Regions from separate parts of the Cellulosimicrobium sp. So1_17 genome, predicted to be linked through region 2. Evidence: predicted binding sites of a transcription regulator. Region 2 holds the regulator's gene; the other holds the start of a gene.
The links. Region 2 encodes HspR, which represses chaperone genes until heat shock. Its sites were predicted from a motif close to AAGTTGAGTCNNNNNGACTCAACTT; they were not measured.
Positions count from the first base shown of each region.

Region 1: a site for HspR is predicted at 1,853-1,877, ahead of clpB (ATP-dependent chaperone ClpB). Genes of this name have one in related genera too.

Region 1 is NZ_CM143702.1:2,422,604-2,427,016, reverse strand. Features, by position in the region: gene ACZCLJ_RS10715 (enoyl-CoA hydratase/isomerase family protein) at 1-142, shown strand, start outside; gene ACZCLJ_RS10710 (LppM family (lipo)protein) at 220-1,737, opposite strand; gene clpB (ATP-dependent chaperone ClpB) at 1,931-4,413, shown strand, end outside.
Region 2 is NZ_CM143702.1:3,633,887-3,638,299, reverse strand. Features, by position in the region: gene ACZCLJ_RS16050 (sigma-70 family RNA polymerase sigma factor) at 1-725, opposite strand, end outside; gene ACZCLJ_RS16045 (hypothetical protein) at 930-1,727, shown strand; gene ACZCLJ_RS16040 (DUF1540 domain-containing protein) at 1,852-2,160, opposite strand; gene ACZCLJ_RS16035 (heat shock protein transcriptional repressor HspR) at 2,327-2,800, opposite strand; gene ACZCLJ_RS16030 (DnaJ C-terminal domain-containing protein) at 2,806-3,804, opposite strand; gene grpE (nucleotide exchange factor GrpE) at 3,955-4,413, opposite strand, start outside.

The DNA of each region.
Region 1 (4,413 bases), 1.2 Mb from region 2:
CGCCCAGGTCGTCGACAAGGACCGCGACCCCTCGTGGTCGCCGGGCTCGCTGGCCGACGTCGACCCCGGGCTCGGCGCCGTCGCGCTCGCCTACGAACCGGCAGAACCCCTCTGGGGCTCGGCCGGCAGGGTCGCGAAGTAGTACGGCAGGTCGCGAGGTAGAACCCGCCGGGTTCTACCTCGCGACCTGCCGTACTACCTCGCGGAACAGGCTAGGCGTCAGGTCGGCGGGCGGAGCCGCGTCGCGTCGTCGATCTCGTCGTCACCGTCGTCGTTGCCGGGCCCCGTGCGACCGGGGTCCGACGCCGCGGCGCCCGGCTGCGGCGGGAGCGGCTGGGTCGGGGCGGGCGGCACCGGTCCGGGCTGCGGAGGCAGCGGCTGCGTGGTGGCCGGGCCCTGCTGGTACGGAGTCGTCGGTGCCTGCTGCGGGTGCCCGGGTGCGCCGGGGTATCCGGGCTGCTGGCCCTGCGGCGGCGCGTACGGGCCCTGCGGGGTACCCGGACGGCCGGGCTGCTGGCCCGGCGCGGGCGGGTACTGCCCCTGCGGGCCGGGCTGCTGCCCCTGCGGGCCGGGCTGCTGACCCTGCGGGCCGGGCTGCTGGCCGGGATATCCGCCCTGCTGCGGCGGGTACTGGCCGGGTTGGCCCTGCTGACCGGGGTAGCCGCCCTGCTGCGGGGGGTACTGGCCAGGCTGGCCCTGCTGCCCGGGGTAGGCGGCGGGCGGCTGCTGACCCGGCTGGCCGGGGTACTGGCCCGGCTGACCGGGGTACTGACCCGGCTGACCGGCGTACTGGCCGGGCTGACCGGGGTACTGGCCCTGCGGGGGACCCGGCTGGCCCGGGTACTGGCCCGGGTACTGACCCTGCGGCGCGCCGGGCTGACCCGGGTAGCCGCCCTGGGCGAGTCCCGCGTCACCGTCCTGCGCGTCCGGCTTCTTGCGCAGCACCAGCCAGAGCACGAGGCCGATGATCGCGAGCAGGAGGAGCCCGCCGACCAGGCCGAGGACCCACCAGGGGAAGCCGGAGCCCTCGTCGCCGTCCGAGTCCGCGGACGAGCCCGTGGTGCCGTCGTCCGTGCCGTCGTCGGAGCCGTCGGTCGAGCCGTCCGTGGTCCCGTCGCCCGGGTCCGCCGCGGCGCCCCCGGCAACGGCCGACCCGCGGGCCGAGAGCTCGGTGACCTCGCCGATCACGGGGGTCCAGGTCACGGTGTTGCCGTCGACCTCGCCATTGGTCTCCGCGACCTCACCGGGGAACGTGATGGAGATGCTGACCTCGAAGCCCTCCATCATCTGGCGGGTCATCTCGTCCGACTCCGGATCGGTCCCGTCCATGCCCATCTCCTCGTCGGACATGTCCATCGAGCCGCTCACCACGAACTCGTCGCCCTCGCGCGTGATGGAGAGCTCGTCCGTGGCGCCCGTCGACATGTCGGAGATCGGCTGACCGGTGTAGGTCATCCGCGTGCCGGTGTAGCCGTCCTCGGCGTAGGGCTCCTGGGTCGCACCGGGCGGGAGCTCGCCCTCCATCTCCGAGCCCATCTGGTCCCACAGCGCCTGCGGGTCCTGGCCGAGCGCCTCGGCCGTCTCGTCGGAGATCGCCATGACGATCGTGCCGTCGGCCGTGTCGTCCTCGTTGAGCGTGAGGTCCATGTCGATCCTCATGCACCCGGCGAGGAACAGTGCAAGGGTGGCGAGGAGGGCGCCGAGTCCGAGTCGCTTGCGCAGTGGCGAGGGGTTCACCTGTCCAGCATGTCGCGGATCCGCGGCGGGGGCGAGGGTCGATGCCGATTTGAGACGAACGTCCGGAGACTTCATCCGTCCCGGCCCGCAGGGCCGTGCGCATGGCGGGCGAGCCAAGTTGAGCGGAATACACTCAACTTGAGGACCGTTCCACTGGTCAGACCCTGTTCCCTGATCAACCACCGGAGCCCCGATGGAGACGAAGTTCACCACGATGTCGCAGCAGGCGATCGGCGACGCGATCCAGACCGCCACCGCTGCGGGCAACCCCCAGCTCGAGCCGACCCACCTCCTGGCGGCGCTGCTCGCCCAGGACGGCGGCGTCGCCGTCGGGCTGCTCGACGCCGTCGGCGCGGACAAGCAGGCGATCGGCCAGCGGCTGCGCGCCGCGCTCGTCGCGCTGCCCACGGTGAGCGGCTCCGCCGTCGCGCAGCCCCAGCCGTCGCGGGCGACCTCGGCCGTGCTCGAGAACGCCTCGAAGGAGGCGCAGGGGCTCGGCGACGAGTACGTCTCGACCGAGCACCTGCTCATCGGTCTGGCCGCGGGCTCGTCGCAGGCCGCGACGATCCTCCAGCAGGCCGGCGCCCCGGCGGACGCGCTGCGCTCCGCGCTGCCCGCGGTCCGGGGGAGCGCACGTGTCACGAGCCCCAACCCCGAGGGCACCTACAAGGCGCTCGAGCAGTACGGCACCGACCTCACGGCCGCGGCCGCCGACGGCAGGCTCGACCCCGTCATCGGCCGCGACTCCGAGATCCGCCGCGTGGTCCAGGTGCTGTCGCGCCGCACGAAGAACAACCCCGTCCTCATCGGGGAGCCCGGCGTCGGCAAGACGGCCGTCGTCGAGGGCCTCGCGCAGCGCATCGTCGCCGGCGACGTCCCCACGTCCCTGCAGGGCAAGCGGCTCATCTCCCTGGACCTCGCGAGCATGGTCGCGGGCGCGAAGTACCGCGGTGAGTTCGAGGAGCGGCTCAAGGCCGTGCTCGAGGAGATCCGCTCGTCCGACGGCGAGGTCGTCACCTTCATCGACGAGCTGCACACCGTCGTGGGCGCCGGCGCAGGTGGAGAGGGCGCGATGGACGCGGGCAACATGCTCAAGCCCATGCTCGCCCGCGGCGAGCTGCGGCTCGTCGGCGCCACGACGCTCGACGAGTACCGCGAGCACGTCGAGAAGGACCCGGCGCTCGAGCGCCGTTTCCAGCAGGTCTTCGTCGGCGAGCCGTCCGTCGAGGACACGGTCGCGATCCTGCGCGGCCTCAAGGAGCGGTACGAGGCGCACCACAAGGTGACGATCGCGGACTCCGCGCTCGTCGCCGCCGCATCGTTGTCCGACCGGTACATCCCCGGCCGCCAGCTCCCCGACAAGGCGATCGACCTCGTCGACGAGGCCGCGTCGCGCCTGCGCATGGAGCTCGACTCGTCGCCCGTCGAGGTCGACGAGCTGCAGCGCGCGGTGACACGTCTCGAGATGGAGGAGGTCGTGCTCTCCGAGTCGACCGACCCCGCGAGCCTCGAGCGCCTCGAGCGGCTGCGTGCCGACCTCGCCGACCGCCGGGAGGAGCTCGCGTCGCTCACCGCGCGGTGGGAGGCCGAGAAGGCCGGGCACAACCGCGTCGGCGACCTGCGCGCGAAGCTCGACGAGCTGCGCGTCCAGGTCGAGCGCGCGATCCGCGAGGGCGACCTCGAGACCGCCGGGCGCCTGCAGTACGGCGAGATCCCGCAGGTGCAGCGCGAGGTGGACGAGGCGGAGCGCGCCGAGGCCGCCGAGGGCGCGGCCGACGCGGTCGGCGGAGCGGACACCGCGCCGATGATCGCGGACAAGGTCGGTGCGGACGAGATCGCCGAGGTGGTCTCGGCGTGGACCGGCATCCCGGCGGGCCGCATGCTCCAGGGCGAGTCCGAGAAGCTCCTCCACATGGAGGAGGTCATCGGCGAGCGCCTCATCGGGCAGCGCTCCGCGGTGTCCGCGGTGTCCGACGCCGTCCGGCGCGCGCGTGCGGGCGTCGCCGACCCGGACCGTCCCACGGGCTCGTTCCTCTTCCTCGGCCCCACGGGCGTCGGCAAGACCGAGCTCGCGAAGTCGCTCGCGGACTTCCTGTTCGACGACGAGCGCGCCATGGTGCGCATCGACATGTCGGAGTACTCCGAGAAGCACAGCGTCGCCCGCCTGGTCGGCGCGCCCCCGGGCTACGTCGGCTACGAGGAGGGTGGCCAGCTCACCGAGGCCGTGCGCCGTCGGCCGTACTCGGTCGTGCTGCTCGACGAGGTCGAGAAGGCGCACCCCGAGGTCTTCGACATCCTGCTCCAGGTGCTCGACGACGGCCGTCTCACCGACGGCCAGGGCCGCACCGTCGACTTCCGCAACGTCATCCTCGTGCTCACGTCGAACCTGGGCTCGCAGTTCCTCGTGGACCCGCTGCTCGAGGACTCCGCCAAGCACGAGGCCGTCATGAGCGCCGTCCGGGCCAGCTTCAAGCCGGAGTTCCTCAACCGCCTCGACGACGTCATCGTGTTCGACCCGCTGAACCTTGAGGAGCTCGGCCGGATCGTGGACCTCAGCGTGGCGCACCTCGCGGCGCGCCTCGCCGACCGCCGGATCACGCTCGACGTGTCGCCCGCCGCGCGCGAGTGGCTCGCGCTCGAGGGCTTCGACCCCGCCTACGGCGCGCGCCCGCTGCG
Region 2 (4,413 bases):
CCGAGCTCGAGCACGAGCCCGCGGCACTCGCCGCAGCCGTCGAGGTGGCTCTCGACGCGCGCCGTCTCGCGCTTCGCGAGCCCGCCGCGCACGTAGGAGCCCAGCAGGGGGTTGACGCCCTGGCACTCCTCGGCGGGCACGGACGTCAGGTGCTGCTGGAGGTAGGCCTGGCGCAAGCCCTCGCGCGCCCGGTAGGACAGGGCGGAGACACCGTTCGCGGTGAGCCCGAGGATCGGTGCGATCTCTGCGGGCGGGAGGTTCTCGACCTCCGTGTACCAGAGGACGGCGCGCCACCGCTCGGGGAGCTCGGCATAGGCCTTCGCGACGATCGATCGCTCGAAGCCCTCGAGCGTGGGGTCCTCCGTCGAGGCCATCGGCCCGAACGCGGACTCGAAGGTCCGCTCGTCGTCCGTGGGCTGGGTGCGCCGGGCACCGTTGACGAGGTCGTAGGACAGCCGGCGGACGACGGTGAAGAGGTAGGCGCGGAACGTGACGTCCGGTCCGCCACCGTTCTGCAGGACCGAGAGCGTGCGGGCGAACGCGTCGGAGACGACGTCGTCGGCGTCGACCGTCGAGCGGACGTACTGCCGTGCCACGGAGTGCGCCGCGGCCGCGTGCCTCTCGTACAGGGCACCGTAGGCGCTCGGGTCGCCACCGCGCACGGCGGTGATGAGCTCGGCGTCGCTCAACGCCTCGCCCCACACCTGTGTTCGCGCCTCAGTCATGCCACCGCCCTGGACTTCGTCCTGCTGCAGCAAGACGTACGACGGTGCTCATGGTAGACGCCTGTCCAGGTTCCAGGGAGGGGGTCCAGCAGATCCACCCCGCAGGGGGGTGAACCGTCCCGCTTCGTCCCGTCTTTACCCGCTACCCGGAGTCTGTTTCACCCGCTGCAGCACCTCACCGAAGATTCTCGTCGAAACCGCGTCATGAGGGAGCCTCCCGAGCGTCTCATGTACATGGAACACATCCAGGGGTACGCCGCGCCTGCCCCGGAGCTGTTGCGCGAGGCCTGGCGCGAGAGGAGCGTCGAGACCGTCTGGCTGCGCCCCGGCGACTGGTACCACCCCGCCGTCGACGCGCTGACCGAGGCCGTGGTCGAGCGGAACGACGTCTCCCCGGCCGCGGAGCGGCTGGGGCAGGCCCGCGGCGAGGCCGGCGTCGGCATCGGCGAGGCGATCGACGACGTGGCGTGCCTGTACCGCTCGCACGACCGCGAGCCCGACCTCGAGCTCCTGCGCGCCGTCGCGGTCGGGTGGGCGGAGGGCTACGCCGCGACCCCGGTCTCGCCGGAGGTCCTCGACCCGGAGTCCGGTCTCGCGACGCCGCAGTACCTGACGCACCGGCTCCGGGAGACGTACGGCGCGGCGCAACGCTCGGGCGTCCCCGTCGGCGACACCCACGGGCTGCTCGTGGTGGACGTGGCCGTCGACGACCTGACGGGGTGGCAACGCTTCGCCCGGTCGGCGGCGATGGGTCGTGCGCTCACGCAGACCTTCGGGGACGGGCACCCCATGGCGTCGCTCGGCAACGGGTTGTTCGTCGTCCTCGGTGAGCGCCTCGTCGACGGCGAGGCGGTCCGGGCAGAGCTGCGCCGTCGCATCGAGCGCACCGGGCTCTCGCTCGGCGTCTCCGCGATCCTGCGCCGCCCGCCGCGCCTGTGGACCGAGCCGCTGCCGGGGACCCACGCGGCCGCCGTCGCGCTGCTCGACACGCTGCAACGCTGAGGCGAGACGGCCGGGCGCGACGACGCCCCGGCCGGGCGGGCGAGCGCTCGGTCCGGGGCGTCCGGGGGTGGGGCGTCACTGCGGTCCGGTGGGTGACCCGACCGCCGGCGAAGAGGCCCGCGCGTCAGCGCGGGGTGAAGGTCAGGCAGTCCGCGCTGATCTCGCTCGACGGGCCCGCACCGACGCGGATCGACGGGGCCGAGCACTCGAGCGACTCGTTGTGGACGCACTCGGTCCGCTGGCACGCGCCGACGTGGGCGAGGACCTTCTCGAGCCCGCCCTTGGTGCCGAGCGGGATGAAGGTCGCGCACTCCGCGTCGCCGACGTGGCCGGCGATGGTCACGGCGCCAGCGTGGCACCCGTGGTCGTGGTTGTACCCGCACCCGTCGATGGAACACTCGACGACCTGGGGCATCTCCATGAGGCTGCTCATCGTTGTCTCCTCGCTCCGAGGACCCGGGGGGCCGGGCTTCCGTTCTCCACGGTATTCCCGGAATTCCCCGGTGTATAGCAAGCAAGGCCTCACTAACAATTCCTCGAAGAATGCTCTTTAGCGCACGTCATTCTTTCGAAATTGTCGCGGCCGGGCGCGGCGGAGCTCAGTCCGCAGGACCCGCCGGACGCCAGATGACGAGCGCACGCGCCTCGGCGTGCTCGGCGAACGTCTCGCGCAGCGCGTCGTCGACGCCACGGCGCACGCTGCGGCCGCGCGGCACCACGACGACGTCGCCGCTCGCCGCCGCGGCGAACACCCGCCCGCCCGGCTCGACGCGGGCCGAGAGCGCCTCGAGCCGGCGCTCGAGGCGCTCGACCTGCGACTCCAGGGCGAGGATCCGCTGGATCCCGGCGAGGTTGATGCCCTCGTCGTGGCTGAGGCGCTGCACCTCGCGCAGCTTCGCGACGTCGCGCAGCGAGTAGCGGCGTCCGCGCCCGGCGGCGCGGCGCGGCACGACGAGCCCGAGGCGGTCGTACTGGCGCAGCGTCTGCGGGTGCATGCCCGCGAGCGTCGCCGCCTGGGAGATGACCAGGACGGGCGCGTCCTCGGGGACGCCCTGCCCCTCGCGCGACGCCATCCCCGTCACTCCGCCGCCTGGCGCGCGAGGTCCGCGCGCACGTCGTGCCCGTCGGTCTCCGCGGCGAACGCCTCGACGGCCTCGCGCGCAGCCTTCGACAGCTTCTGCGGGACGGCCACCTGGACCGTCACGAGCAGGTCGCCCGTGCCCTTGGCGGTCTGCACCCCGCGCCCCTTGACGCGCAGGGTCCGGCCCGACGGCGTGCCCGCCGGCACCTTGACCTTGACCGTGGACCCGTCGAGGGTCGGCACGGAGATCGTCGCGCCGAGCGCGGCCTCCGCGAACGTCACGGGGACGCTCACGCGCAGGTTGGTCCCGTCGAGCGCGAACACGGGGTGCGGCGTGACGCGCACGGTGACGACGAGGTCACCGGCCGGTCCCCCGGCGCTGCCCGGGCGCCCCTTGCCGCGCAGGCGGATCTTCTGTCCGTCCCGCACACCGGGCGGGATGCGCGTCGCCACCTGGCGGCCGTCGACGGTGAACGTGACGGTCGAGCCCTCGACCGCCTGCCGGAAGGGCAGCGTCGTCGCGGCGGCGACGTCGGCCCCGGCCTGCGGCCCGCCGAAGCCCTGGCCTGCGAACCGCTGGCCCCCGCCCCCACCGCCGAACATCGACCCGAGGATGTCCTCGAACCCGGCGCCGCCCTGGCCACCGGTCGAGTAGCGCACGCGCCCTCCGCCCGGGGCGCCGCCGAACATCCCGCCGAACACGTCCTCGAAGCCGGCGCCGCCGGCGCCGCCCGGACCCGCGGAGAACCGGGCACCGCCACCCGCCATCGCCCGGATCGCGTCGTACTGCTCGCGCTCCTTCGGGTCGGACAGGACGGCGTAGGCCTCGCCGATCTCCTTGAACTTCGCCTCCGCCGCGTCGTCACCCGGGTTCTGGTCGGGGTGGTACTGGCGGGCGAGCTTGCGGTACGCCTTCTTGAGCGCGGCGTCGTCGGCGTCCTTGGGGACGCCGAGCACGGCGTAGAAGTCCTTCTCCATCCAGTCCTGGCCGGTCACGGCGCCTCCCTCCGGGTCGTGTCTCGTGTGCTCGTGGGTCTGTCCTTCGTGCGGTGCTGCGGGTGCTTCCGGTCGTGATCGTCCCGTGCCCGACGACGGGGCGCACCTTCGCGCGGAAGGTGCGCCGCGCCGTCGGGCACGAGGGTGGTGCTACTCCGGGCCGACGACGGAGACGCGTGCGGCACGCACGACGCGCTCGCCGATGCGGTAGCCCGGCTCGATCACGAGGTTGACCGTGGTGGCCGTGGCCCCGGGCTCGGTCTGGTGCATGAGCGCCTCGTGGACGGTCGGGTCGAACTCCTCGCCGACCGTCCCGTAGCGCTGGACGCCGAACCGCTCGAGGCTCGCGTCGAGCTTGTCCGCGATCGCGGCGAACGGGCCCGTGAGCTCGCCGTGCTGGCGGGCGCGGTCCACGTCGTCGAGCACGGGCAGGAGCGCGGTCAGCACGTCCTCCACGCCCTTGGCGCGCGCGGCCTCCTGGTCGCGCAGCGCCCGGTTGCGGTAGTTCGTGAAGCTCGCGCGCTCGCGCTGGAGCGACTCGAGGTGCTGCGCCGCCTCGGCCTTCGCGGCCAGGACGGCGGCGTCGACCTCGGCCTCGCCCGAGGGCTC